4 regions of the Ruegeria sp. ABF4_144 genome follow, and region 4 is predicted to be linked to each of the others. Evidence: riboswitches for the same ligand, from Rfam matches in the RefSeq annotation. Region 4 holds a riboswitch; each other region holds the start of a gene.
The links. A riboswitch is a leader RNA that binds a small molecule or an ion and turns the genes downstream of it on or off. The one in region 4 is predicted to bind cobalamin.
Positions count from the first base shown of each region.

Region 1: linked by a shared signal. The riboswitch ahead of ACXAGD_RS14680 (hypothetical protein) and the one ahead of ACXAGD_RS16435 (DUF1636 family protein) in region 4 are both predicted to bind cobalamin.
Region 2: linked by a shared signal. The riboswitch ahead of ACXAGD_RS04785 (DUF1636 family protein) and the one ahead of ACXAGD_RS16435 (DUF1636 family protein) in region 4 are both predicted to bind cobalamin.
Region 3: linked by a shared signal. The riboswitch ahead of ACXAGD_RS07795 (aromatic ring-hydroxylating oxygenase subunit alpha) and the one ahead of ACXAGD_RS16435 (DUF1636 family protein) in region 4 are both predicted to bind cobalamin.

Region 1 is NZ_JBSWWK010000001.1:2,935,195-2,942,564, reverse strand. It holds gene ACXAGD_RS14700 (YbaB/EbfC family nucleoid-associated protein) at 50-394, opposite strand; gene ACXAGD_RS14695 (hypothetical protein) at 406-693, opposite strand; gene ACXAGD_RS14690 (DNA polymerase III subunit gamma/tau) at 780-2,531, opposite strand; gene ACXAGD_RS14685 (protein-tyrosine phosphatase family protein) at 2,663-3,166, shown strand; gene ACXAGD_RS14680 (hypothetical protein) at 3,168-3,575, opposite strand; cobalamin riboswitch at 3,659-3,879, opposite strand; gene ACXAGD_RS14675 (alpha/beta hydrolase family protein) at 4,021-4,878, shown strand; RNA gene ffs (signal recognition particle sRNA small type) at 4,918-5,016, opposite strand; gene ACXAGD_RS14665 (bifunctional 2',3'-cyclic-nucleotide 2'-phosphodiesterase/3'-nucleotidase) at 5,056-6,903, opposite strand; gene nudC (NAD(+) diphosphatase) at 7,112-7,370, shown strand, end outside.
Region 2 is NZ_JBSWWK010000001.1:923,423-930,792, reverse strand. It holds gene ACXAGD_RS04800 (LysR family transcriptional regulator) at 1-751, shown strand, start outside; gene ACXAGD_RS04795 (NAD(P)-dependent oxidoreductase) at 925-1,881, opposite strand; gene ACXAGD_RS04790 (LysR substrate-binding domain-containing protein) at 1,985-2,860, shown strand; cobalamin riboswitch at 2,933-3,142, shown strand; gene ACXAGD_RS04785 (DUF1636 family protein) at 3,237-3,611, shown strand; gene cobW (cobalamin biosynthesis protein CobW) at 3,613-4,668, shown strand; gene cobN (cobaltochelatase subunit CobN) at 4,672-7,370, shown strand, end outside.
Region 3 is NZ_JBSWWK010000001.1:1,532,051-1,539,420, forward strand. It holds gene ACXAGD_RS07790 (FAD-binding oxidoreductase) at 1-596, opposite strand, end outside; gene ACXAGD_RS07795 (aromatic ring-hydroxylating oxygenase subunit alpha) at 602-1,825, opposite strand; cobalamin riboswitch at 1,938-2,141, opposite strand; gene ACXAGD_RS07800 (LysR family transcriptional regulator) at 2,540-3,430, shown strand; gene ACXAGD_RS07805 (hypothetical protein) at 3,544-3,666, shown strand; gene ACXAGD_RS07810 (pyridoxal-phosphate dependent enzyme) at 3,663-4,649, shown strand; gene ACXAGD_RS07815 (ABC transporter substrate-binding protein) at 4,709-5,497, shown strand; gene ACXAGD_RS07820 (ABC transporter permease) at 5,507-6,214, shown strand; gene ACXAGD_RS07825 (ABC transporter permease) at 6,211-6,903, shown strand; gene ACXAGD_RS07830 (ABC transporter ATP-binding protein) at 6,930-7,370, shown strand, end outside.
Region 4 is NZ_JBSWWK010000001.1:3,280,491-3,287,860, forward strand. It holds gene ACXAGD_RS16415 (glycosyltransferase family protein) at 105-1,256, shown strand; gene ACXAGD_RS16420 (hypothetical protein) at 1,282-1,734, opposite strand; gene ACXAGD_RS16425 (GMC oxidoreductase) at 1,734-3,146, opposite strand; gene ACXAGD_RS16430 (DUF3299 domain-containing protein) at 3,316-4,080, opposite strand; cobalamin riboswitch at 4,215-4,415, shown strand; gene ACXAGD_RS16435 (DUF1636 family protein) at 4,510-4,866, shown strand; gene ACXAGD_RS16440 (ABC transporter ATP-binding protein) at 4,863-5,648, shown strand; gene ACXAGD_RS16445 (ABC transporter substrate-binding protein) at 5,667-6,614, shown strand; gene ACXAGD_RS16450 (FecCD family ABC transporter permease) at 6,616-7,370, shown strand, end outside.

The sequences.
Region 1 (7,370 bases), 350 kb from region 4:
AAAAGGGCCGGGCAGGGGTGCCCGGCCGGTTTTCCGTCAGGAGTGTCTATCAGAACGGCAGTTTGATGTCTGCGGGCAGACCCATGCTTTCGGTCAGTTTTGCCATCTCGGCCTGAGAACGCTCGGCTGCTTTGGTCTGCGCGTCTTTGATGGCGGCCAGGATCAGGTCTTCGACCACTTCCTTGTCGTCGCCATTGAAGATCGACGGGTCGATGTCCAGACCTTTGAGCTCACCCTTGGCAGTGGCGGTCGCTTTGACCAGACCTGCGCCGGATTCGCCGACAACCATCAGGTTGTTTAGCTCTTCCTGCATATCCGTCATTTTGGCCTGCAAATCCTGCGCTGATTTCATCATCTTGGCCATATCGCCCAGACCGCCGAGTCCTTTGAGCATTGTTCTTTCTCCTAATTGCGGGGGCGCAGAGCGCCGTGAATGAGTGTGGCACATATCGCAATTGCCAGCCCAAGGAACAAGAGGGGAGATCCAATGCAACCTTCGCGCATTGCTTCCCATCTGACATCGTCCAATACGGGGCCATAATAATCCCCGCTAACCACAATGGCAGCAAGGAACCACAGCGCGGCGATCACCCATTTGATAACACGTCGATTTCCTGTGATCGCGATCAGGCTGAGACTTACAAGAACTACGATCAACGGGTTGAGGGCCAGTGCTACGAACTCGTCAAGCATGGACGCAGGTCCTGACGTCGGGTCCCATAGCGGTCTTTCTTTATCGCATACTTCGGCCATCGCACTTGAAGCTGCAAAAGAGAGGATCAATCCTCCTCGAAGGGATCCCATTCGTCTTCCACCTCGGGCAGGGCTTCGGTTTCGACCTTGGCAGCGCGTTCTTCCGGTGTCTCAATCCGTTTAATGCGCGCTTTGGGAAACTGCATCAGGACGGCCTGCACCAAAGGGTGCTGCTCGGCCTGCGCCTTCAATGCCAGATCAGCTGCGTCACGGACCTCGGCGATGGTTGCCGCTTCCCCATCGGCGACGATGGACACCGCCCAGCGGTTTCCGGTCCACCGCTGTAGTGCCGAACCGATCCGGGCGGCCAGATCGGTGGGGGCGTTATCCGTCGGTGTGAACTCGATCCGGCCGGGTTGGTAGGATACGAGGCGGACGCCATTTTCAACTTCGACCAACAGTTTCACGTCGCGGTTTGTGCGGATCAGTTCCACGACATGGTCAAAGCTAGGATAGCGCGCAAGGGCTGCTTGGGTGTCTTGGGCCAGCGCGGCGGTGGGTGCGCCAGCAGGGCCGCGCGCTGTTGTGGTATACGAAGCAGGAGCTGGCTGTGCAGGCGCATGGGACGGTACGGCCATGCCGCCTCCGGGGCCGCCGTTCGGCGGGGGTGGAGGTGCATCCTGTAGCCGCTTGATCAGTTCCTCCGGGCTGGGCAGGTCGGCCACATGGGTCAGGCGGATCACGGCCATTTCGGCGGCCATCATCGCATTTGGCGCGGCCGAGACTTCTTCCAGCGCTTTCAGCAGCATCTGCCACATCCGAGTCAGAACCCGCATCGGCAGGGCTTCGGACATCTGTTGCCCACGGGCGCGCTCATCCGGCGAAACCGTCGGGTCTTCGGCCGCATTCGGGGTGATTTTCACGACCGAGACCCAGTGAGTGATCTCGGCCAGATCGCGCAGAACGGCCAGTGGGTCGGCGCCCTCGGCATATTGTGCGCTCAGTTCAGTTAGCGCGCCTGCCGCGTCCCCGCGCAGGATCATGTCCATCAGGTCCAGCACCCGCCCGCGATCGGCCAGGCCCAGCATCGCACGCACCTGATCGGCGCTGGTTTCCCCGGCCCCGTGCGAGATCGCCTGATCCAGCAGAGAGGTCGCATCCCGCGCTGAGCCTTCGGCGGCGCGGGTGATCAAGGCCAGCGCGTCATCGGCGATCTGGGCATTCTCGGCCGCTGCGATCTTGCTGAGCAGGCCGATCATGTCCTCGGGTTCGATCCGGCGCAGGTCGAACCGCTGACAGCGCGATAGAACCGTCACAGGGACTTTGCGAATCTCGGTTGTGGCGAAGATGAACTTCACATGCTCGGGCGGTTCCTCAAGCGTCTTCAGCAGCGCGTTGAAGGCGCTGGTCGACAGCATGTGGACCTCGTCGATGATGTATATCTTGTAGCGCGCACTGGCAGCACGATAGCGGACGCTGTCGATGATCTCGCGAATGTCGTTCACGCCGGTGCGGCTGGCGGCGTCCATCTCCATCACGTCGACATGGCGGCCTTCCATGATGGCCACGCAATGCTCGCACTGACCGCAGGGTTCTGTGGTAGGCTTGCCTTCGCCATCGGGGCCGATGCAGTTCATGCCCTTGGCGATAATCCGCGCCGTGGTGGTTTTGCCGGTGCCGCGAATGCCGGTCATGATAAAGGCCTGCGCGATCCGGTCGGCTTCGAACGCGTTTTTCAGCGTGCGCACCATCGCGTCCTGACCCACTAGGTCGGCAAAGGTTTCGGGGCGGTATTTGCGGGCAAGAACCTGATAGGCGGGGCTGGGCGTGTCGTTCATGTCTGCTCTGTCGGATTCGGGTTCCGATGCAGCGTAGAGACCCCCGCCGCCCGCGTCCACATCCCGCTTGGCGAATTTCTGTTTGCGTCGCAGTTTATGTACCTTAAGCACGTATCAAGGAGGGCCATCTGGTGAGACTGTTTGCAATTCATCCGGTGCAGGTAGGGAACGGTACGGTCGCCCTGTCGCCATTGCCGGGGCGCGCGGGAAATTACGCTCAGGACTTTCACGTTATCCGCGACTGGCAGCCCGACCTGGTGATTTCCATGACCACAGAGGGCGAGATGCTACAGGAGGGTGCCTCCGGATTCGGCGATGACCTGTGCGCCGCTGCAATCGCGTGGGCCCATCTGCCGGTCACGGATTTTGGCGCGCCGCCGCCTGAGGTTCAGGCCGCGTGGTCCGACGTTAGCGCGGCTGCGGCACAGGTTCTGGCCCGTGCTGGCCGCGTGCTGGTGCATTGCCGGGGCGGTTGTGGCCGGTCCGGGATGGTTGCCTTGCGCCTTATGGTAGAACACGGTGAACGCCCCGAGGTGGCGCTGAGACGTCTGCGTGCCGTACGGCCCTGCGCCGTTGAAACCGACGGTCAGTTGGACTGGGCAGCGCAGGCGGCCAGCGCCCGACGGAACAATTAACTCAGAGCGCCGCGTGCTGTTCTGGTAGTGCAACCGGGCTTTGAGCCAGCGTCGAAACCTCAAGCATCGCGTAGGGTGGGTGGGCCAGGACATCGGCGGGCAAAGAGCTGAACACATCCGTGAACATCATGTCTGCATAGCTATCAAGTGAATCGGTAGAGACATCGGGCTCCGCGCCGCAAAAGACTCGAATCTGATCCTGACGCGCGCGAAAGCGGGCGGTACAGCCTTCCGGGCAATGGGTCAGCTCGCTGCTGCCTTCGACCTGGAAATTTGGTGTTGTGGCAGGTGCAGCGGTCTCAATCGCCTGGGTGATGACGCGCGCGACTTGTGCCAATGCCGGGCAGGTTTTTCCGGTGCGCTGGCAAACAGTGGCCGAGAATTCGTGTGTTTTGGTCTTCCAGATCATGATGCGCCCTCCGCGCGCAGAACGGGGGCGTAGAACAGGTGTGACAGCGTGCCGACGACCTGCCCCGGACACCCCGCCCGAGTTTCGGTTTTGGTTCGATGGCAGGTCTCCTGACTTGCGGGTCTACGCGTTGCCGACCTTCCCAGCCTTTCGGCCAGTGGTATCCCGGCATTGCTCACCGCTTACAGTTGCGGGGGCAGTCTCGGCCTTGGTTCGTTCCGGCATTGCCGGGCAGAACCGCACCGTGTTCCCTTTTCATCCCGCCCCAAGATCTGGGTCGAGAACCATCGCGTCATCGCTAGCGGGTGTGGGCGACCTGAGTCAAGCGGGCAAATTGCGCGGACAAGCGGACGTGTGGTCATGCAAGGGCGCTGTTGACTTGTGGGTGGAAACAAGGCGGACTGGAGAAAGTGAACCAATCGGTTCAAAATCTGGAGGCCGTACTATGCTGGACGCTGCACAAGCTGTATCAACCGAGGACTTCCAGTTTCCCTCTGGCGCGGGCAGTCTGTCTGCGCGCCTGTACCTGCCCGCTTCGGCACCCAGGGTTGCCGTGGTCATTCACGGCGCAACCGGCGTGCCCAGGGACTACTATCGGCATTTTGCACGTTGGCTGGCCGAGGTGCAGGGAATGGCCTGTCTGACCTATGACTACAGTGATTTTGGCCATTCTTTAAGCGGGCCGTTGAAAGCATCGCAGATTAAAATGGCCGATTGGGCCTTGATCGACATGCCTGCGGCCCGGGCGGAGATGCGCCGCAGGTTCCCTGACGCGCAGCAATGGAGCATCGGTCATTCTGTCGGCGGGATGTTGGGGCCGATTCAACCGGATATCGATCAGATCGACCGCATGATTTGCGTCTGCGCTGGTCCAGTAACGGTGTCAGACCACCCTTGGCCTTACCGAGCGTTGGCTTTGCTGTTCTGGTACGGTCACGCGCCCGTGGCGGTGAAAGCACTTGGGTACCTTCCGGGAAAGGCGCTGGGATTCGGAGCTGACTTGCCTGCAAGCGTCTATTGGCAGTGGCGGCGGTGGTGTACCGCTCCGCAAAACTACTTGCCCGAGATTGGGGTAACTCTGCCCGAGGCCCGCTGGGCGCAGTCAGAGACACCCGTCGACCTGTTCACTTTCGAAGACGACGATCTTGTACCGCCCGCAGCAGTCTGGCGGTTGGCAGACCTGTATGGGCCGCATGCGCGCCGTCACCTGTTGTCTCCAGATGAGTTCTGCCTGCCGGACGTGGGGCATATCGGTGCCTTCGCCCGCCGCAATGCCGCCCTCTGGCCACGGTTGATCGCATGACATCGCCTGTTCCGGCGATTTACATGCACTGAAGGGAAGAAGTGAGAGGTTGGACATCGACCCAAGCGGGGCTCGTTGTGGCTGCTTCCTTCCGGACCTGACCAGGTTGGCGAGGCGCTCGCCCGCGCCAACCTCTCATCGGTCGATATAGGCAACAGGCGCGGAAAAGACAACCCGTCAGAGCGTCAAACGGATCAGCAAAAAGCCGTCATCGTCCTCTCTGACCAGCTGTGGGGCGTATTCCTCAAGCTCGGCAATGTGATCGCGGGCCTTCGGACCGGTCCTGAGCAGAGCTGTCGCCCCCGGCAACGGCTTAAAGCGAAAGGCGCGGGGGGCGTTTGCCATCGAATCCCGGGGCAGGGCACCCGACAGGTAATTCTGCAAAATCTGCTGGACGGGCTGAGCAGGCAGCGCGACCGGCTCGGCGTGGTCGACAAAGGGGAAATGTCCCCCTCCGTTGGCACGGTAATTGTTCAGCGCAACGACAAAGCGCTGGTCAGCGGCCACGGGGCGCCCCTCGAATCGGATATCGTGAATGCGGCGATGCGCAAGATTGGTCAGGCGCCCTAAATCGTCAAAGCGCGAAGGCTGCGAGAGGTCGATCTGATAACTTAGCCCCTGGAGAACGTCGAAGTTATGACCGGCACGGCTGGGGTCGACCAGATCGGTTTCAAAGTCTGGCTTAATCTGATTGAAAACGCATACCGACATTTCCAGCCAATCGCTGATCTGCGCGCCATTCACGACCACAGCCTGCAATTCGTTGGGAAATACGTACAGATCGTTGATGTGACGCAGGAATACCTGCCCCGGTGGCACATCCGTGTAAAAGCGCGGCCCGGCGCGCCCTCCGAACTTTGAAGGAGCCACCGCGGATAGAAGAGGCAGCTCTGCTAAGGGCGTTCCTTGCAGATGTGGACGCAGGGCCGCTGCCTGTGCTGCGGCAACCAATGCAAGCCCCCTGTCCGGGGCGCAAAAGCTGAAATAGCTGTGCAGATGCCGGTCTGTTCGCCCCATGGGCTGTGCAGCGTGACGGCGTGTTTCCGAATGGCCTTTGGTGAACACGCGCAGCAATTCAGGATCTTCTGCAACCGGCTGGACCAAGCCGTCAGTGCCGACTGGGCAGACCGAGCGCAATTCGGCGCTGTGATCCTGAATGGCCCAAGTTCCGTCATATGCCCTGTTTAGAATGAGGTCGATCACCCCCAGATTTGACCCGGCCGGGCCCGGCATGACCACCGGTTTTCCGTGGACCCGCCCCCGGATGGCGTCGACATGGTCCAACCCCTCATGAGCAGGGCCGGGAAGCGTCAAGTGGGAATGCCCCGCGATCACGGCGTCAATGCCGTCGATGGCAGCCATTGGGATGATCGCATTTTCCATGTCGGGTTCTGCATTGGGTGATCCCAACCCTGTATGCGCCAGCGTCAGGATCAGATCACACCCCTCTGCTTGCAGGTCACGCACCTTGTTGCGGGCGCAGGTTAGCATGTCGTCCATGACGATTTTGCCTTGCAGCCTGTGCGACTCCCACTTTGCGGTCTGTGGGGGTAGGACCGAAAATACACCGATTTTCAGCGTGGCCTGCTGGCCCTGATACAGCGCCCTGCGGGTCAGAATTTCATGGCTTTTCCAAAAAGGGTTGGTCTTTTGCCTGTGCGCATTGCTGCACAACACCGGGCAGGGGGCATCGGCCAGAATACGGTCCAGAACTTCCAGCCCAAAGCCGAAATCGTGGTTGCCCAAACCGATGGCGTCATAGCCAAGCTCCCCAAAGGCCTGCATCAGAATATGCGGCGCATTGGTCTGTTCCGCTGCCCAATCCCCGATCGGAGTGCCCTGCAGAGAATCTCCGTTGTCGAAAAGCAGAACCAGCGCGCCCGCTGTCATCGCTTCGTACCGCGCGGTCCGGATCAGGCTGGCGGTACGCGTAAGCCCGATCGAGGGTTCCGGGGCGTCCGAGTAATAGTCGAATCCGCTCAGGTTCATATGCAGATCGGAGGTTGCCAAAATCCGTATCTTCAAGACAGGGTGAGACTGAGGAACAGGGCGTGACAAATCTCTACTTTTAGCAGTTATATGTTAAGCATTTTCCCCAAGAAGTATAATAGATGCAACATATAAGGCGTGCCTGCGATCATTTGACGGCCGCGGGTTTCCGGGTTTCTGGAATTGCCATTGCAACGCTGCCGCAGCCGTGGCAGCCCTGTGTCGACGACCCAAAGGAACACTCATGAAACACGCGGAACTAGTGACGTTTGGCGGCTCCGGCCTGGATCGTGCTGCACATATCCGGGGGGATGCGGATCAGCTTGCGCAGATGAGGGCCCATCCGCAGGCGTCATGCCTGCTGATGTGGCGAGGCAAGCCGCTGGTTCAGGGAGAGGGCCTGGATCGGCTGGGTCTGATCCCCATGGCGCATGATCTGGTGGCAAACGGTCCGGGTGGTATTGTTGAGGAATCCATTTTTCTGGGCCTTTCGGATGGATCGC
Region 2 (7,370 bases), 2.4 Mb from region 4:
CATCGCACGCACAACACGTACCGTTCGACTGACTGAGGTAGGGATCGCGTATCAACGCAAGGTAAACGACTTGATCGCGGCGACCGAGGAAGCTCAGGACGCGATCTCGGGCGAGGTCAGTGAACTGGCCGGCCCATTGCGTGTCACGGCCGCAGGTCCCTTTGCCGAGCAAAACGTCATTCCGGAACTCATGCGTTTCGTTGAGGATCACCCCCTGCTGACCCTCACGGTGGATTTCAGCAATCGCTACGTCGATCTGATCGGAGAAGGGTATGATTTTGCCATTCGCTATGGTGCACTTTCCGACAGTTCGCTGATTGCGCGAAAGCTCTGCACGCGCAAATTGGCCTGCGCGGCCTCTGCCACCTACCTAGAACAACACGGAGCACCGGAAAGACCACAGGATCTCAGAGACCACTCCTGCCTTGTGACCACCAGCGACACGTGGATGTTTCGCGATCCCGAAAGCAAAGACCCCTTGCAGATCAGGGTCGGTGGCAGGTTTCGCTTTAACAGCATTCCGCTGATGCGCACGGCGCTCGAACGCGGGCTGGGCATTGCCTATACAGCGCACGAGAACATTCAGGACCTGGTTGCTGAAGGCAAAGTGCAGCTGCTGCTTGAGGATTTCGAAGATGCAGACGCCGCAAGAGCGCATTGGATTGTCTACCCCGACGGGCGTCTTTTGCCGCGACGCGTTCGTTTGGCCATTGATTTTCTACTAACCGCGTTTGAACCCAAGCGCCGGTAAGCGATTGGAGGAAAGGCCGAGAGTCACAGTTTGATGTCTACAAAGGTTGCCCGCTCGTCGAAATCCCGTCATTTGAACAGGTCTCGCAGGCAAACACATCCGGCGCGGAAAAAGGCGGCCCCTTCCGGGACAGCCCTTCGTTTGCTACTGATTGCACTGCACCGCCTGGTAGTTCACCCTGCCTGCTGGCCCTGCGGTATGACTTCGTACCCCGGCTCTTCGGGCTCGTCGTCCAGCATCTCGGGCGGGAACCCGGGGGCCGTGATGTTCAGACCGGTGGCTTCCTCTAACCGCTTGATAATGTTCGGTGACAGTTCGCGCTCACCGAAGCGGGCGATGCCATCTTCGAAGATTTTGATCATCACCGGGTTGATCTCCAACGGCACTCCGGCACGGTCTGCAACGTCCTGAAACAGACCGATGTCCTTTTTCACCAAATCCATCGTGAAAGAGATATCCCGCGATCCGTTCAGGATGACCTGGCTTTCGGTCTCATGCACGAAGGACGTGCCGGACGAGATTTTGATCGCCTCATAAGTGGTGTTGAGGTCCATTCCAGCAGCCTTGGCAGTTACCAGCGCCTCGGCGCAGGTGATCAGGTTGGCGGTGGCCAGATAGTTGGTCAGAACCTTCAGGACCGAGGCCGTGCCCAACTCACCTGTATGCAGCACACGCCGCCCCATCGTGATAAGGAACGGCAAAATCCGCTCGAATGTAGTACGGTCGCACCCTGCGAAGATCGAGATATTGCCGGTCGCCGCCCGGTGGCACCCGCCGGACACAGGGCAATCAACAGCGGCGCCGCCGCGTTCGATCACCATCGCGCCCAAGCGTTTGACCTCGGCCTCGTCGGTGGTCGACATCTCCATCCAGATTTTGCCGGATCCGACCTCGGGCAGCATCTGTTGCATGACGGCATCCGAGGCCGCAGGCGACGGCAGACAGGTTATAACCGCATCGCAATCCCGCATCATCTGCGCCGGGTTTTCCGCTGCTCTGGCACCTTGGGCTACAAATTCGGCCACCAGATCGGGGTTGAGGTCATGGACCGTCAGGTCAATCCCGTTGCGCAGAAGCGATCCCGACAGCTTGCCGCCAACATTGCCCAGACCGATAAATCCGACTTTCATATTACCCTCCCGAAGGTCGCTGTTTGCGCAAAGTATCGCTATTGCATGCCCAAAGCGTAAATGAATAATAACACGCATTATCGGCAAAATATTTTGGTGATAGATGGACCGACTTCCAAACCCCGCCTGGCTACGTAGCTTTGAATCCGCCGCACGCCATCTGAATTTCACCACAACCGCGCGGGAACTTGGCCTGACTCAGACGGCGGTATCACTGCATATTCGGTCACTTGAGGCCGAGCTGGGGCAAAAGCTGTTCACGCGGAACGCGCGGCGGTTGGAGCTGACAGAGCTGGGGCAATCCTATTCTCTGACTGTGCGACGCGCGCTGGCCGATATCGCCCTGTCCACCAACAGCCTGTTTGGCCCAGCCTCGCACCAGACCCTGACAATCCGGGCCGCGATTTCGACGGCAGCCTATTGGGTGGCCGCTGAACTACCGGACTTTACCGCACAACACCCGGACATTCCTATCCGTCTGGTCTCGCACATCTGGAACGACAGCGGAACACCCGGCGATGTGGATGTGGAAATCCGGCTTGGCTATGGCGACTGGCCCGGGGTGCGATCCGAAAAACTCACCGATGAAAAGCTGGTTCCGGTCTGCCGAGCCGGGGACGGCTCCCCGAAACTGAACAAAGGGCCGCTGGTTCATATCCTTGGGTACGAGGACAACTGGGCGCGGTATTTTCAGGCCAACGGCATTGCGCCTCCCGACCAACCGCCCCAGCATTCGGTGGATACGACGGTCGCGGCTCTGCAACTTGTGATGGCCGGCGCGGGGTATGCAACGATCCTGGAACGGTTCGCCAAAAACGCAATCCGGCAAGGTGCACCGATTGCGATAGCAGGCGCCGCGATTCCCTTTGCCCAGTCGCACTATCTGGTCAGCGCCGAACGGGCGACCCAGACCACAGCGGCGGCGGGTTTGTTCTGCGCGTGGTTGCGGGATCGGCTGGCAACAGATGCCGCGGATTGACCCAAGCTGGTCGCTTTTCCATTCCAAGAGGTTTCTGCCCCCGTCTCGCGCTTGACAAGGCCCCTGCCCGTGCCGCATGTCGCTTGCGTTGGTGTCCATCCCCGGATGGATGAAAAGGGAATGCGTCAGCGGAACTTCCGTCAAACGCAGCCGCCCCCGCGACCGTGACCGGAGAAGGTGCCCAAAGCCACTGGCCCAAAAGGCCGGGAAGGCGGGACACCTGCCAGAGCTCAGCCTCTGACATCCGCAAGCCGGGAGACCTGCCAGCACCCGAAGTTGTAACCGGGCGGGGTGTTCCGGTGTCGGGTCCATGTCGGAATACGTGGCCCGCATGAAACCCCGTCCCCCACGAATAGGTTTTGGGGGGATGAGAGACATGACTGAGACCACACCAGTGGAATTGCTGGTTTGTACCACTTGCCGTCGTGGCGTGCCTGTCGAGGATGACTCGCAGCGACCGGGCACCTTGCTGCACAAAGCATTGGAAGACGCTGGTTTGCCCGAAGGCATCGAACTGAAACCAGTTGAGTGCCTTTCAAACTGTGACCAGGGCTGTTCGATCGTTTTACGCGGCGGGCCCTCGCGCTGGACCTTCGTGTACGAAAACCTGAATGAAACCGACCACGTCGAAACCATCATCGAAGGTGTGACCAAGTATCTGGCCACCGAAGATGGCTTGGTCAAATGGCGTGAGCGCCCAGAGCATTTCCGCAAGAACTGTGCGGCCCGTATTCCCCCGATTGGAGCTTAAAATGTCAAACCTCGAAAAACTCCCTGTTACTGTGATCACCGGCTTTTTGGGCTCGGGAAAGACTACGCTGGTCAAGCATCTGATGCAGAATCCCCAGGGCAAGCGTCTGGCCGTGGTCGTCAACGAGTTCGGCGATGTCGGTGTCGATGGCGATATCCTGAAATCCTGCGCCATCCCGGATTGCCCAGCGGAAAACATTATGGAACTGGCCAATGGCTGCATCTGCTGCACTGTTGCCGATGACTTCATCCCCACTATCGAGGCGCTGATGGCGCTAGAGCCACGCCCCGATCACATCCTCATCGAAACATCCGGTCTCGCCCTGCCCAAACCGCTGCTGAAGGCGTTCGACTGGCCCGATATCCGGTCCAAGATCACTGTCGATGGCGTAATCGCTTTGGCCGATGCCGAAGCCGTCGCCGCTGGTCGTTTTGCTCCGAACGTTGAAGCCGTGGACGCCCAGCGTCTGGCCGATGACTCGATCGACCACGAAACGCCCTTGTCCGAGGTGTTCGAGGATCAGATCTCTTGCGCTGATATCATCCTGCTGACCAAGCCTGATCTGGCGGGTTCTGAAGGCGTTGCCAAAGCGAAGGCGATCATTGCAGCCGAGGCTCCACGCCCGCTGCCCGTGGTTGAAGTGGCCGAAGGTGCGGTGGACGTGCGCGTTGTGCTGGGTCTGGAAGCCGCCGCCGAAGACGACATGGACGCCCGTCCGTCGCATCATGACGGCCACCATGATCACGAGCATGACGATTTCGAAAGCATCATCGTCGAACTGCCGGAACAGACCGACCCCGCCGATCTGGTCGCCAAAATCGAACGCTTGGCCAATGAGCTGAACATCCTGCGCGTCAAAGGCTATGCCGCCGTTGAAGGCAAACCGATGCGTCTGCTGGTGCAGGCTGTTGGTGCCCGCGTGCGTCACCAGTATGACCGTCCGTGGGAGCCCGGTGAAGAGCGCCGCTCGCGTCTGGTGGTCATCGCCGAGCATGACGACATCAAAGAGGCAGCTATCCGCGATATCCTCGTGGGCCTGACCGAGGCCGCCGAGTAAGCCATGCACGTCGTCTTCCGCGAAAGCCACGGGTTAGAAGAAACCGAAACCCCGACCGATCTGGGCCAGAGCCCGGCGGATCTGGTGGTGCTGTCCTTTTCTGACAGCGACCTTGGCGCTTTCGCGGCAGGCTGGCATCGCGGTGGCGGCCCCGAGGGGCGGATGCCCACGATGCGGCTGGCCAATCTGACCGCGCTGAAACATCCTCTGTCCGTTGACACCTATGTCGAACAGACGCTGGAGGGCGCAAAAGGCATCCTGATCCGCCTGATCGGCGGCGTGCCTTACTGGTCGTACGGGTTGCAGCAGGTTCTGGCGTTGGCGCAGACCAAGGGCATTGCGCTGGCAGTACTGCCCGCAGATGGTCGTGAAGACACGCGGTTGGATGACTATTCCACACTGCCCGTCTCGACTCTGCGCCGCTTGGCGCATCTGTGCGATACCGGTGGAGAGGTCGCCGCACAAGCCGCTTTGGCGCAGATGGCGCTGGCGGCGGGTCTTTATGCCGGTCCAGTGATGGGGGCTAAAACCCTGCCCGACTGCGGTGCATGGTGCCCGGATCGTGGCGTGATCCCGGCGGAAGCTGCCTTCTCAAGCAACGCGAAACGCATAGTCGTCACCTTTTACCGCGCCTATTTGACTTCGGCAGACACAGCTCCGGTCGCGGCCTTGATCCGAAGCTTGCGCAATCGCGGGTTCGAGGCTGTGGGCATGTTCGCCCCGTCCCTCAAAGCTCCCGCAGCTGCCGAATGGCTGCGCGAAAACATCGTCGGTTTGGAACCTTCGGCGATTATCAACGCCACCTCTTTCTCAGGCAAAGGCGCGTCAGGCACCTCGCCGCTGGACGCGGCGAATGTGCCGGTCTTTCAGGTCGCCCTCGCCACGTCCCGCCGCAAAGCGTGGGCCGAGGCGGAACGGGGCCTCTCACCCGCCGACCTCGCCATGCATGTAGTGCTGCCCGAAGTGGACGGCCGCATTTCGGCGGGCATTGCGTCCTTCAAGGAACCGGGTAAACGCGATCCGCATCTGGAATACTCCCGCTTCGCCCACCGGGCTGAAGCCGAGCGGATCGAAGCCATCATCGATCGCGTCACCGGGTGGCTAAACCTGAACGACAAGCCCAAAGCAAATCAGATCCCGGCGCTGGTGCTCTCCACATACCCCGGTAAAGACTGGCAAATGGCCCATGCTGTAGGCCTTGACGCGCTGGCCTCGGCCGAGGCAATGCTGTCAGACCTTCAGGGCGAGGGGTATGACACCGCTCCGGCGGAACCCATTGCCGAGACCCTGCCAGACGCTCGCCTTGCCTGGCCATTGGACGCCTATCAGGCCGCTCTGGCGGAGATGCCTGAACAATTGCGCGTGGATTTGCAAAACGTCTGGGGCACCCCCGAGGACGATCCGACCTTCGCGGATGGTGCGTTCCATTTCACCGCCCTGCGTCGTGGCAAAGCTCTGATTGCACTACAACCTGAACGCGGCACACCCGAACTTCGCGATGACGATTATCACGACCTGTCGCGCACCCCGCGCCACAGCTATGTCGCCTTCTATCTGTGGCTCCGTACGGGATTGGGCGCGGACGCCCTGATCCATATCGGCGCCCATGGCACGCTGGAATGGCTGCCCGGCAAATCTGTCGCGCTTTCCCATGAATGCTGGCCCGAAGCGCTGATCCGCGATCTTCCGGTGATCTACCCTTTTATCGTCAACGATCCCGGCGAAGCAGCGCAAGCCAAGCGCCGGATTGGGGCCGTTACGCTTGGCCACATCCCACCCGCCCTAAAGGAAAGCGGAACGCCGGATCGGATGGTACGGTTGGAATCGCTGCTGGATGAGTTCTCGAACGCAGACGGGCTGGACCCCAAGCGCCGCGACCGCTTGCAGGAAGACATCCGCGATGAGGCGCAATCCATCGGGCTGGAAAGCGATCTGGGCCTCGATCAGGCCACCTGCACCGCCGAGGCGATCACCCGCATCGACCGCTTTGTCTGTGACATCAAGGAAAGCCAATTCGGCGACGGTCTGCACATCTTTGGCCGCGTACCCGAGGTAACCGGAAACTTTGACCCAGCGCCCTCGGCCCATGCCGAGCGCAACGGCCTGATCGACGCGCTGGCTGGAAAACGGATTGAAGCCGGTCCATCCGGCTCTCCCTACCGCGGTCGTTCAGACGTGCTTCCGACCGGGCGCAACCTCTACACCACCGACCCGCGATCCGTACCGACCCGTGCAGCCTACACCCAAGGGGTGAAACTCGCCGAGGAACTGGTGCGGCGCCACCTGCAGGAAGAAGGCGACTACCCCAAGGGTCTGATCGTCGATCTGTGGGGTTCGGCCACCATGCGGACCGCTGGCGAAGAATTCGCCATGGCATTGCACCTGCTGGGCGTGAAGCCGGTTTGGGACAAAGGCTCGGAACGGGTTTCGGGCATCGAAGTACTGCCCATCACCGACCTCAGCCGCCCGCGCCTGGACGTGACGCTGCGCGTCTCGGGGTTGTTCCGCGATGTGTTTCCGACACTTTCCGCTCTGTTCGGTCAGGCCGTGCGGGCACTGGCGGGCCGGGATGAAGCTCAGGATTGGAATCCGTACGCCGGTCAGGCCCCTGCCGCCCGCGTCTATGGCCCTGCCCCCGGCAGCTATGGCCTGAACATGACCCACCTGTCTGAGACCTACACGGATGAGGCACGAGCTCAGGC
Region 3 (7,370 bases), 1.7 Mb from region 4:
CCCGTCCACGGGCGATACCGATCCGGCTCTTCAACAACGAATTTTAGGTCCAAACCGTCGGTGCGGCTGGCCATCTGTTCCAACCGTTGGCGGAAGATGATCTCGGATGGCCGCTTGGCACAGTTGATGAAGACAACGTCCAGATCACGGCCTTCGTCCCACATGCAGGTTGTCATCGACATCATCGGGGTGATGCCCGAGCCGGCCGAAATAAACAGGTACTTGCCTGCCGCGCTTTGCGCGTTGGAAAACAGGCCCGCAGGCCCAATGGCCTTGATGCGCATGCCGGGTTGCAGGTTGTCCAGCATCCAGCGCGTGCCGATACTGTCGGGTTGCGCTTTGGCGGTGATGGTGATTGACCGCGGGCGCGACGGCGATGACGAGATCGTATAAGTGCGATGCACGATACCCCCGGGCTGGTTCGGTGCCGGGATTTCGAGCGTCAGGAACTGACCGGGGTGATAGGCGAACTGCGCCCCCGAGGGGGCGCGGAACGAAAAGCTGGCGGTGTTGGGCATCTCGGGCACAACCGAGACGCATTCCAGCATCTCGCCATCTTGCCAGATGGCAGAAGAGAGCGTGTTCAGGTCTTTCATTAGCCTTACTCCGCCGCCAGCGTGTTTGGTGCCAGGCGGGCCGACAACGTGTTGCAATACCAATCCACGAACTGCAGAACGCCGGATTCCTGAATTGGCGAGTACGGACCAGGCACATAGGCCGGGCTGTTGATGCCCTGCTGGTTATCCTCGACCACCTGACGATCTTCGTCATTCGTGGCGACCCAAACTTCGGTTAAACGTTTCACGTCGTAATCTACGCCTTCGACCGCGTCTTTGTTGACCAACCATTTGGTCGTGACTTCGGTCTCTGTCGGACTGATCGGAGTGACTCGGAAAACAATCGAATGGTCGGCAAGGAAGTGGTTCCAGGTGGTTGGATAGTGGAACTTCAACAACGATCCCGCATCCGCAAAGGGAGATCGGCCCAACCAGCGGCGCACAGCGGACTTTCCGTCCATCGTATAGCTCTCAGCGCCTTCTTTCAGCGGCATACGCGCCAGACGGTATTGGCCATCATCATTCAGATAGAACTGCGATGGCATGCCCGCAGCCTGACACCGGTCAAAATGGGCCTGCATGTAGGCTGGTGTTTCACCGCCTTCTATCCCTGTTACACCCGGATCGTCGGGGAAAGTTCGGCACAAAGCAGGATGGTTGCCGCCACAGTGATAGCACTCGCGGTTGTTTTCCCAGACCAGCTTCCAGTTGCCGTTCTCGATGATCGAGCTTTCAAAGGCGACCTTGGCATTCCCCAGATCATGCGGCTCAAGATATGGGCGCGCAGTGTTGGCGAAGGTGTCGAAATCTGGCGCATTATCCGCAAGGCAGATGAAGACCAACCCGGCAAGATCGCGGCAATGGACTGTCTTCAATCCATGCTGTTTGGGATCGAAGTCCGGCCCCATGTCACGGGCCCAGAGCAGTGAGCCGTCAAGCTCGTAGGTCCATTGGTGATACGGACAAACCAGTTTGGGCGCATTGCCTTTTGCCGCCTTGCAAATGACGGAGCCGCGATGGCGACAGGTGTTGTGAAACGCTCGGATCTGATTGTCGGCGCCGCGCACGATGATCACTCGGTAAGCCCCGACGTTGTACGTCACGTAGTCGCCTGCTTTCACCAGTTCACAGGCTGGAATGGCAAACAGCCAGTCGCGGTAATGGATGGTTTCAAGGTCGGTCTGAAAAATCTCGGGATCGATATAAAACGCCTGTTCCAGAGCATAGCCCGGGTTTCGACGCGCCAACAGGCTTTGAATAGTGTTCATTTCTGGCTCTCCTGCCGCGCCCCGCGGCATTGCTTGGGCAGATGACAAGGAGGACCTGTCCGGAGGCGTGCGAGGATCACGTCCGAAACCCGTGCCCCCACCGCCACCCGCGGTTTGACATATCTGAGAGGCTGGTTTCCGGACTTAAAAGGGGTTTACACCCGGTTGCGAGACCTTCCCGGGATCCTCGTCCCAGTGGTTGATTGTCGAACCTGACCTTCCTTACCGTTGCGGGGGCAGTGCCGGACTTACACCGGCTTCCCAATTCTCCGCTGTCTTAGAATCAAACAGCGGCACCTCACGACCATCAAACTATTTCAGTCACTTTTGACCGCTGAAATACTTGCGACATTTCCGGAAACAAAACAGACATCGTTTGGTTTCGGTTTTTCATTGGAAAATTCTGGGGCGTGCTGACAACTGACTGGGGGTTTGTCAATTAAGTCGGCAGGTCGTTCTTGCGTTTGAGCCTGTGAGGCGTAGCCTCGGCTCTAGGCTACGCCTTCTGGTGACCAGACGTCGATCACACTCTCTGTAGGATCAAATTGGCCACGTGGTCCGGGATATCGTGAGAACTAGCATCGCCGCCATATTTCCACCCGAGGTGACTTTCACTAGACTGTGCCAGTGCAAAATTTGAGAGGCACCCCTCAAATGCAAAAAGGTAAGTCATTGTCAGGGAAGAACATCCCTGAAAGATCAGCACCGGTTCAATTGAGCCTTCACGGTGCCGATTTGAAACTCTTGCAGGTCTTTGCGCATGTGGTTGAGGCCGGCGGGTTGTCTCCCGCTCAGTACGGTCTGAACATGAGCCTGTCCGCTATCAGCGCGGCCATTTCAAATCTGGAAACCCGCTTGGGGTTTCGCCTGTGCGACCGTGGACGCGGCGGGTTCCAACTGACCGAAGGCGGGCACCTTGTATACGAGGAGCTGCGACCGCTCAGCCAGGCCATCGGAACATTCACCAGATCGGTCGAGGCGTATAATGGTGACATGCACGGTCAATTTAGCATCGCAATGGACGACGCGATCATGACCAATCTGCGTTGCCCGATCTATAAAGTGATCCAGAAGTTTGCCGCGCAGGCGCCCGAGATTTCCCTGAACATCGCCATCATGAGCGCCCCACAGATGGAACGGGCGCTGCTCAACAATGAACTGAATATTGCCATCGGTCCCTTTCGGGAACTGTCCGCAGCGCTGAAGGCCGAGACCGTTAATGTTGAAAGACAGCTATTATGTTGTGGCCGCGCCCATCCCGCCTTTGATCTTGAAGATGAACAAGAGATCGAACAGGCGGTCACCAAAGCAAGGTATTCTGAACGCAGCTTTGACGACCGGGACAAAACACAACCACACGGTCTTTTCACTAGCGCCGCGACGGCGGCCACGATGGAAGCCATGTTGGGCATGGTGCTGAGCGGCTTGTATCTGGGCTACCTGCCCCGGCACGCCTGCGAACCGTGGATTGAGAACGGCGAATTGAAATCTCTTCTGCCTAAAGTTTACGCTTACGACACCGACATAAAACTGGCCAGCCGCAAGGGCCACGGGGACAAGCGCGTCGAGCTTTTCCTTAAAACGCTGGCTGAAGTTCAGAACTGACCCCAATTACTTTTGAACGGTTAAAAGTTTACTTCTGAAAATACAGATTTTTCCTCAATGCGTGCCTGCCATGATTTGGAGATGTCCAAGTCGGAGGCCCAGAATTGAAACGCATGCGTTCGGTATACCCATCAGTGCCCGGAATCGGCTTTTGGGCCCGCATCCCTGCGCTGGATGCCCCGACGGTCATCGTGACACGCGGCGATGCTCTTTTCATGACAGGAGATCTGGCATGATTTCGCCCAGCAGCTACGTCTCGCTCCAGGACATCATGCGCACCGCGCAGCGGATTGCTCCGATCGTACGCAAAACGCCATTGGTGTTCTCAGAAGCACTGTCTGAGCGCGCCGGGTTTGAAATCTGGCTCAAACTTGAGAACCTGCAAACCACCGGCAGTTTCAAGCTCAGGGGGGCGTCAAACCGCATTCTCCAGCTTAGCGACGAAGAAAAGGCGCGTGGCATCATTGCGGTGTCCAGCGGCAATCATGGCCGGGCCGTCGCGTATCTGGCGAAGCGCCTTGGCGCAGCAGCACGGGTGGTCGTTTGTTCGCTATGTCCTGAAAACAAACGTCAGGCGATGCGAGACCTTGGCGCCGAAGTGATTGTGTGCGGGGACACCCAGGACGAGGCTCAGGATCACGCCGATCGGCTGATCGAACAGCACGGTTATACCTGGGCTGATCCCTATGACGATCTGCATGTCATTGCCGGTCAGGGTACAATCGCGCTTGAAGCGCTAAGCGATCTTCCCGATGCAGATATGATCGTCGCCCCTTTGTCCGGCGGTGGTCTGCTGTCCGGTATCGCATTGGCCACAAAATCGATTTCTCCTGAGATAGCAGTGGTTGGTTCGTCGATGGAGATAGAACCCGGCATGGTGCGCAGCCTCGAAGCGGGCAAACCTGTTCATGTCGACGAACATCCCAGCCTGGCCAGTTGCATCACAGGCGCGATCGGGATGCGTAATCGTTATACGTTCCCGATTGTACGTGACTTCATGGATCGCGCGGTCCTGATCGCCGAGGACGCTTTAGCCCCCGAAATGGCGATCTTTGCTGAAACCGAAGGCATGATCGTTGAGGGCGGCTCCATAACATCCGTAATCGCTGCCCTCAGCCCCGAGGTGCGGGACATGACACCCACCCGAGCCATTGTGGTGATCACCGGCCGAAACATCAGCCTTGAGACTTTCCAATCAGCAGTAGCAAGCCGCTGCTGAAGCACAAAAACCCGTACACGCCGAGGCCAAACCGCCCCGGTCAACAGAGGAGAACACTCATGAAGTTCGTTACCAAAACACTCGCTGGCCTGACCGTAATGGTCGGTCTTTCTGCCACTTCAGCGCTTGCCGAAGATAAGCTGCGCCTCGGCACTGAGGGGGCCTTCCCTCCGTTCAACTTCATCGATTCCTCAGGTAAATTGGCCGGTTTCGATGTGGATATCGGTTTAGCGCTCTGCGCTGAAATGGGTCGCGAGTGTGATCTGGTCGCGCAGGACTGGGATGGCATCATCCCCGGCCTGATCGCCAACAAGTATGACTTTGTGATCGCCTCGATGTTCATCACCGAAGAACGCAAGAAAAAGGTCGCCTTTTCCGACCCCTACTATCTGGCGGCCATGAGCTATGTTGCGCCCAAAGATGCAGGCATCACCGATTTCTCGGCCGAGGCACTTTCTGACAAAACCTTTGGCGCGCAATCGGGCACCACACAGGCAGATTTCATTCAGGCGATCTATCCCGATGCCGACCTGCGCCTTTATGCAACGCAGGACGAAGCCAACCTCGATATGGCCAGCGGACGGATCGATATCATGGTCGGCGACACCATCCCGTTGAGCGAATGGGTCAACAAAACCGATGACGGTGCCTGCTGCGAGATTGCGGGTGAACCGATCACCGACCCCGAGTTCGTCGGCGACGGCGTAGGCATCGCAGTCCGTCAGGAAGACACCGAACTGGTCAAGGCCCTGAACACGGCGCTGGCAACGATCATCGAGAACGGAACCTACAAAGAGATCAACGACCGTTACTTCGACATCAACGTTCGCACTATGAAGGCCGAATAAGGCACGTGAATGCTTGATCTGTTCGCATATGGGGACGCCGGCTGGGGGGACGAACTTCTGGCCGGTCTTCGGGTGACACTGCAACTGGCGCTGCTGGCCTTGCCGGTCGGTCTGGTGCTGGGGTTTGTGTTCTCGACCATGTCGCTGACAAGGTCAGCCCCCCTCAGGCTGGCAGCGCGGTTTTACACCACAACCATGCGCGGCCTGCCTGAAATTCTTACGCTGTTTGTGATTTATAACGGCGTCGGTCTTGGCCTGAACGCGCTCATGAGCGCCCTTGATCAGCCGCCGGTGAATTTCTCGCCAATGGCGGCGGGCGTTATCGCTTTGGGTATGGTCTTCGGTGCCTTTGCCGCCGAAGTGCTGCGCGGCGCGTTTCAGTCTTTGGATATGGGCCAGATAGAGGCCGCGATGGCCATCGGCATGACACCAAGGCAGATTTTCTTTCGGGTCAAGGTGCCTCAAATCTGGCGGTTTGCCCTACCCGGCCTTGGCAACCTCTGGATCAACCTGCTGAAGGACACGGCATTGGTGTCGGTAATTGCACTGGATGATCTGATGCGCATGACCAAAGTTGCCGCAGGTTATACGAAGCTGCCCTTCGACTTCTATCTAGCCGCCTGCCTGATTTATTGGGCACTTTGCCTGATCTCCGAGTTTGTTCTGGCCAGGATGGAACGTCGCGCCAATCGCGGCGTGCGGAGGGCCGGTGTATGAACCCGATTGAGTTGCTAATGCAATACTGGCCCAAATACCTCGAAGGGCTGTGGGTCACGATTCAACTCGCCGGGGTCGGGGCGGTGCTGGCCGCAATTCTGGCCCCTCCTCTGGCGCTGATCCGGCTGAACGGACCTGCTGTCTTCAGCGTTCCGGTGCGCATCTATGTCTCGTTCATTCGCGGCACTCCGATGCTGGCGCAGCTATTCCTGATCTACTATGGATCCGGCCAGTTCCGGCCCTACTTGCAGGATATCGGTCTCTGGACTTACTTCCGCGAACCGTATTTCTGCGCCCTTCTTACTTTTGTGATCAGCTCGACCGCCTATCAGGTCGAAATCATGCGCGGTGGCCTGATGGGAGTTCCGCAGCAAGAGATCGAGGCCGCAAATGCCATCGGTATGTCGCCCCTGACGCGTTATCGCCGGGTGATCTTTCCCCACGCCTACCGCATCGCTTGGCCTGCGTTGGGAAATGAGGTCATCCTGCTGATCAAGGCCAGTGCCTTGGCAAGCGTAGTGACGATCTTTGATCTGCTCGGAGAAACACGCCTGATCTTCTCGCGCACTTTCGACCTGTCGGCCTATCTTTGGGCGGCGGTTCTGTATCTCGCCCTGACCGCCGTGCTGGTTTGGGTCTGGCGCCGGGTCGAGATCATGCTGAACCCGCAATTTTTCAAAGTCCGCTAAGCCGGTTTGACCATGGAGAGCCGAACATGACCGATACGCAGGCTGTATTGAAAGCCGAAGGAATTCGGAAAAGCTTTGGCCACGTCGAAGTCCTCAAGGGCATCGACCTGACGGCGCATGCGCATGACGTGATTTCCATTCTTGGCTCCAGCGGCTCGGGCAAAAGTACGTTGCTGCGTTGCCTGAACGCGCTGGAGGTTCCGACCGCTGGGCGCATTCATGTGCATGGCGAGGAAATCCTGTTCAAAAACGATCGCCCCGCCGACCGCAAGGCCGTGGAGCGGTTGCGTCAACGTCTGGGCATGGTGTTCCAACAGTTCAACTTGTGGACCCACCGCACCGTGATCGAAAACGTGATGGAAGGTCCTGTTCACGTTCTGGGCAAACCCAAGGCCGAGGCGCGGGAGCAGGCAGAACACATCCTAAACCGCGTTGGCCTATCTGAGCGTACAGACATGTACCCCTGG
Region 4 (7,370 bases):
AATGCCAGTATTCAGAGTAGCTCGCGCGGGTGTGGAGGCGAATAAACTGTTTAAAAATTGACACTCTGCGTGTGTAATGCGGACTTATTTAGAGCTGATAAGGGATGAGCATTTTGAGTCCTGCAGACAGAAACATCCTGATTTTTTCGCAGCGAAATCTCAACGACAATGTTTCGCGCTGCTCGGGGTTCGAATTCGAGGACGTCATTGACGAGATCGAAGACTGTCAGATCGTAGCACCGCGCCTTTCCAACAGCAGAAAATTACCGCTCAACCCCAAACGGTGGCTGTCACGCCGCAGCAATCTGTTCCAATACTGGCCGTCCGGAGTGCAGAAATCCCCGCTGCCCCGCACCTATGACCTGTTCTTCTGCAACGCGCAGAAACCGCTGGAACTGCTGACACTGGATGCCGTTCCGAACTGGCGTGACCGCTGTGGTCTGGCGGTCTGCGTTCTGGAAGAGGTCTGGTCCATTGGGATCGAACAGTACCTGCCGCTGATCCGGTCACTGTCCAAGTTTGATCTGATCACCAGTGCCTTTGCTGAGTCCTGCGAGGCGCTGCAGCGGATCACCGGCAAACCCGTCATTCACCTGCCGGGCGCAGCCGACATGGTTCGCTTTGCCCCGCAGTCGCTGACCACGGACCGCCCGATCGACATCTATTGCATGGGGCGCCGACGCCCTGAACTGCATGATCGGTTGCTGATCACTCTGGCAGAGCGGCAGGGGTTTTACCTGTACGACTCGGCCACGAAACCCCCTATCACTGCACAACACAAGGTGCACCGGGACTTGCTGGCCAACCTGATCCAGCATTCCAAACTCTTCATGGTGGATATCGCCAAAATCGGCCATGACGATCAGATAAAGGGCAACATTGCCTGGGGGCCGCGCCATGTCGAGGGCATTGCAGGCGGTGCCGTTCAGGTGGGCTATGCGCCCGAGACCGAAGATTACCTGCGGTACTTCGACTGGCCCGAATCCGTGATCCGGCTGCCGCAGGACCCGGACAAGGCCATAGACAGGATTGTCTCGATCCTTGACGACCCGGCCGAACAGGAAAGGATGCGGCGCATCAACTTGGCAAATGCGCTGCACAAACACGATTGGCTGAACCGCTGGTCGGACATTTTGCAACACCTGAGCTTGCCGGAGACTGAAGCAATGGTATCGCGTAGGCAAACACTGTCTCGCATAGCGGAAGAACTGGCTGGTCAGCACCCGTCGTATTTGGGTTCGACGGAACCCGCCTAAACGCTCTACCGACGGATGCCGCCGGTCATCCGGCACTCGCAACCGAGTCGCTGGGCAACAGTCCGAGATGCGAGAGCTGGTTGCTGCAGCTGTTTTCGACCGGATGAAAAATCCCGAAATGCTCAAGTTCTTCCCCCGTTTCGACCGAGAGCACAACATTGGTCGAGGTTGCGAATTTGACCACGATGGAGCGGTCCAGCCTGGCCTTTTTGTCCTCTAGGTAAGACAGGTTCCCGGCTTTGAGGTTAAAGATCGCATTCACCATATGACCAGTTAGGCCTTTCTCGATCAGGAAGGCCTCATAATCCTCGCAAAACGCCTGCGCCGCCGGATGCGCGGCGATGTCGTAACCATAAACCCGCGCGATGACCTGCCTTGCGTGGGCAGCGATCCCGCCGGACTGCAGGGCAAATCCCACCCCGCCCGCAACAGCGGCAAGACAAACACCCCCAAGCAATGCGCTTCGTCTGGATATCATCATCGGACCACCTCTGCCGCGCGCAGCGACATCGCAGAAAGGGTCAGGGTCGGGTTGGCGGGTGAGCAGGTCGGGAAAGCCCCAGCACCCAACGCAAAGACATTCGGAACCTCATGCAGGCGCAAATATTCATCCACCACCCCCTCAGCAGGGTTGGAGCTGATCCGGTGCGTGCCCTGAATATGGGCCTGACTTGGAAGGAAATCACCGGCAGCCACGCCGTCCAGCTCATCTGGTATGATCCCCGGCAATCTGTCTAACGCACGCTGCAAGCCCCGATAGGCATAGGGGTGATGCCCGGTCCATTCGATCACCGGGGCATCGTCTTCCAACAGCACCCGGTTTTCGGCCATGGGCAGATCCTCGGCCACAAGGGTCAGGACAAGTCGATTGGTCCACTTGCCCTGCTCTTCGCGGATATTGGGGGGTGAATTCGAGCTTTCGATCAGCACGGCGGCGGCTTCGGACCGGTCGATATCGTGATAGAAATGATAGCCATGACTGGTGTCCGACGTGCCACCGAAATAGTTCTTTAACGTGGCCGTATCAACGACGACGGAGAGCGAGGGTTCTTCGTGCAGATACCGCCCCAGAGCCGCTGAGGTCACACCCGATCGCAAAAGGATCGTCGCATTGAAAAGCGCATTGGCACCCAGCGCAAACATGCTGCCCCTGACCGTGATCTCCTGCCCGTCCGACCCGCGCAACACCCCCTGCGTGGCACGTCCGCCTTCAACGACAACCTCACGAAAATCGGTGTCCAGCACATAGCTGGCCTTTGGATGCGCAAGCTGTTCAAGGCCGTTCAGGATGGTGAATTTCGCATCGATCGGGCAGATGCTGCAGACACCGTTCACGCAGCAGGTCGACCGCGCCCCCCCGTTTGCACGCGCGCTTGGCAACGGAACCCAGGACTTGCTGTGATTCTGAAGCGCAACATCTGCGCGGGACTTGGCATGTTCGGGGAACGGAAACGGCGTGTTGCGGGGCAGGATATGATCCGACCCACCGCCTGCGATCTCCATCAGCAGTTCAGCCTGTTCGTAGTAGGGGGCCAGATCATCATACCCGAATGGCCAGTCCATCCCGACACCGAACCGGGACTTCAGCCGGAAGTCATCCGGGTGAAATCGCGGAGTATCGCCCCACCAGAAGTTCGAATTTCCACCAAAAACGATGAAGCTGAGCCAGTCTTTCTTGAAACCGGATGAGTTGCGCTGGGCAATATCCACTCCGGCACGCCAGCCATCACTAAGCTGCGCCGCATGCGGTCGAAATCCGCCTTTTTCGACGATGAGAATGTCCAGATCCTGCGGCAGGGCATGGGCGAAAAACATCGATGCAAAGCTGCTGCCAACAAGCACCACGTCCCATTCGCGGGACGCACCTTCTGCTAGGTCAATGCGTTTCATCTAATCACCCAGTGCCTCTGAAGAGGCTCAAACAGATGTCACTCATACACTTAAATAATGAGATTCAGGGTACCCTGAGTCAGCGCTTTGTCAAATCACCAAAGATGGTTTTTTCCATTCAGAAAAGGATCTGCGGGGCAATTCGGGGTTTCACGATCCGGCAATCATGTCATTCAGACGTCTTCGCCCCACCGGTTTTGCGCTGGCCCGCCGCACGGAGGCGGTCAGCAATGCTCTGCGTCCACTCCAGCCGGTCCCCCTGTGTTTCAAGGGTTTCGACACTGTCAGCCTCCAGCCGGAACGTCGCGCGCATGGGCATGAACCCGTCCACCACCATCATGTCCTGCTCTGACGGATCGATGGTCAGCTTTCCGGTCAGCCGGACGGGCTCGTGGACATAGCGGGGTGTCCAGTTACCATTCAACTGCACCCGGATCATCTGATTGGGCGGCGGCGGCGGCAGATGGCTGCACATCCCGCGCTGAGGCACCAGATAAGCGATCGCGTGCCCTTCAGCATCGGGCGGCCCCGGAATGGCAAACCCCGCCAGCGTCACGGTCTGACCGTCGAATTCTGGATTGCCGGCAGCACCAGCGTGATCCCGGCTTTGGGCCACGGTGTGCCGCTGATCCAGCAGCCAATCGACATCGATGCCGTCTGCGGCCAACGCCTCTTCGGTTTCGACTAACAGTTCCTGCCACTTTCGCCGCTCATCAGGGCTGCCTGCGTCCTGATGCAGCCTTCCGCGCAGGCGCACGACAAAAAGCAAATCATCGAACTGTTCAGGGCTGAGATCGCGATACGGATCGTCAAAGTTCTGAGCAGACGGGTCCTGTAAATCAGACCAGTCCAACGCAGAGCCTGGCGCGGCCAGCGCGAAAGAACCGCACAAGACCAGCGTCAAAATCGTCGCAAGATGAACCCAATATCGCATGAACAGACTCTATCGCCCTGCCGAGATCATTCCAGTGGGTTTTTTGCAAACACTGTCGTCCCTTGTTGCTTGGGTTCCGGCCGGCAACAAACGAACTCAACAAAACTTTCATATTGACGCACTGGATGATCTCGGGCAGTCAATCTGGTGATGGTTCCCCCAATTGGGGATGAAAAGGGAATACGGTGAGGTCCGCCAAACGGCGCCAACTCCGTGACTGCCCCCGCAACTGTAAGCGGTGAGCGACGCCATATACCCACTGGCCCCAAAGGCCGGGAAGGATGGCCAAGCACAGACCCGCAAGTCAGGAGACCTGCCATCAAACGATCAACCAACCCGGGGCGGGGTGTCCCGGAAGGAGGAAAAGTGACGACTGCGTTACGTTATTACATTGCAACCACCTCGCCCCGGCAATAGACGGAGCGAGCAATGGCAAACAATCCCAATCATTTCCTGCTGATTTGCGAAACCTGCAAAGGCACAGATGCCGCGAATGCGATCCGAAAAGCGCTGACGAACCGGCTTCCATCCGGTTTTGCCTTGCGCATGGTTTCCTGCATGGCGGGCTGCGGCCGACCAACAACCGTTGGATTCCAAGCTGCCGGCAAGGCGCAATACCTGTTTGGTGACATCAGCTCGTCGCAAGATGTTGACGCTCTGGCCCAATTTGCCAGGCAATTCCACGACAGCAGCGACGGCTGGACCAACGCCACTGACCGTCCGCGCGCCTTGTTCGAAAAAACCCTGGCCCGTTTACCCAGACTAACCGTGGAGGAGCACCCATGACGGACTCTGCGTTTCTGGTCGCGCGTGATCTGGAATACTACGCGCTGAATGGCGATGTCCTGCTGCAGGGCGCTTCGTTTGAACTGGACAAGGGCGCGATATTGGCCATCGCCGGGCCGAACGGAGCCGGGAAAACAACGCTTTTGAACCTGCTGTGCGGCGCGGCCGAGCTGGTTCTTGGCGACGTACTGGTTGACCGGCGCAGCGTAAAACAGATGTCGGCATCAGAGCGCGCCCGCATGATTGCCGTCGTCAGCCAACAGGAAAATCCGGATGGCCGTTTGACGTTGCGCGACTATGTTGCGTTGGGTCAGATTCCGATCCGGTCCGACAGATCCGCCGAAGCCCACGCGGTTGAGCTTGACCGGATACTGGACCTGACCGGGCTGATCGCACTGGCGGATAAACGAATGGCTCTGCTGTCCGGCGGCGAACGTCAGCGGGCCCATATCGCCCGGGCGCTGGCGCAGAACCCATCGCTGTTGTTTCTAGACGAACCCACCAACCATCTGGACCCGGACGCCAAGGGGCGGATGCTGTCGCTTGTGGCCGAGCTTGGCATCACGGTGGTGATGATCGTGCACGATCTGGTCATGATCCCCGAATTCGCCACTCATGTGGCGTTGATGAAGTCCACACGTCTGACCAGCTTTGGCCCTGTGGCCGAGGTTCTGACGCCCGCGCATGTGCGTGACACGTTCGGCGTCGACTACCTGTGTTTCCAGCACGAAGGCCGAGTGATCCCGGCGCTGGATATCCGAAGAACACCCGTTTCAAACTAAAGCAAGGACACTCCCCCAATGAAACATATCTGGTCTGCGGCCGTGATTACTGCAATGGCAGGCGGCGCATCTGCAGGTGGCATAACCGTTGATAACTGCGGCGAGCCGCTGGTTTTCGAGACTCAGCCCGAACGGCTGGTCGTACACGACATGAACATGACCGACATGGCCTTTGCCCTGGGTCTGCAGGATAAGATCGTGGGTCTGACCGGCATCACCGGCTGGTACAAGACCAGCCCTGAATTTGACACTCTGCGCGGCGACATCCCCGAGCTTGCGCCGAAATACCCGACCGTTGAAAATCTGGTCGCAGTTGAGCCCGACCTGTTCTTTGCGGGTTGGTATTACGGCATGAAGCCCGGCGGCGACGTGACCCCCGACACGCTTGAACCCTTTGGCATTAAGACCATGATCCTGACGGAAAGCTGCGTGCATCTGGACAAGGATCGCCCCGAGGCCAGCATGGACCTGCTGTTCAACGACGTTCTGCGTCTGGGCAAAGTCATGCATGTCGAGGACAAGGCCGAAGGACTGGTCGGTGGATGGAAAGAAGAGCTGGCAGCGATCGAAGCGCAGACTGCCGATCTGGCCAAACCCCGTGTCTTCCTGCTGGACGGCCCGGCGGATGCGCCCTTCACCGCTGGTAAGTTCGCCATCCCCGATGCGATGATCGCAGCCGCCGGTGGCGAGAACGTCACCCACGACATGGACACCAGCTGGGGCCGCACCTCGTGGGAGGCCGTTGCCGCCGCAAACCCGGAATTCCTTGTGCTGCTGGATTACCAAACCGGCAATGGCGCTGCGGATACGTTCAAGTTCCTGCAAGAGCACCCGGTGATGTCGCAAACCGACGCGGTCAAGAACGAGCGCTGGATTGGCCTGCGGTACGAGGAACTGACCCCAGGACCGGCAAACATCGAAGCGATCTCGAAAATGGCTCAGGCCATGCATCCGGGCCTCAACTGATATGGGCCGATTGGGCCTTGTGCTAACACTGGGGGCGGTCGTTCTGGCCGCCCTTTTGCTGATTTCGACCGTTTACGGCACCACTTCTATTCCCGCGCGGGATGCTTTTGACGCAGTGTTGCTGGGCACTGGCCTGACCGACGGCGACATGTCCGCGCTGCATCGGATCGTGTTCGACCTGCGCTTGCCGCGTGCTCTTTTCGCGGCTGTCATTGGCGCCGGGCTGGGCATCGTCGGTGTCGTTCTGCAAACCACGACACGCAACGACCTGGCTGATCCGTTTCTGTTCGGCCTGTCCTCGGGCGCGGCGGCCGGGGCGGTGTTCGTCATCACCGTAACCGGAGACATTCTGGGCTTCTGGACCCTGCCGCTGGCGGCATTTTGCGGTGGCCTCGTGGCATCAGGCATCGTGCTGGCACTGGTGCACGGCTTACGCACAAGCGCGCCGGAAAAACTGATCCTGGCCGGACTGGCGGTGTCCTTCCTGTTCTCGGCCATCACCAATTACCTGATTTTCGCGGGCGACAGCCGCGCTGCGCATTCGGTCATCTTCTGGATGCTAGGCGGGCTGGGCCTGGCCCGGTGGGAGACCTTCCCGCTGGTCTGCGCCGGGTTGCTGCTGATCCTGTCCTATTCGCTCTATCGCAGCCGCTGGCTGGATGCCCTGCTGACCGGAGACCTGACCGCAGCAACGCTGGGTGTTCCAGTGCAGGGGCTGCGGTTTAGCATGTTCTTTGCCGCCGCCCTTGCCACCGC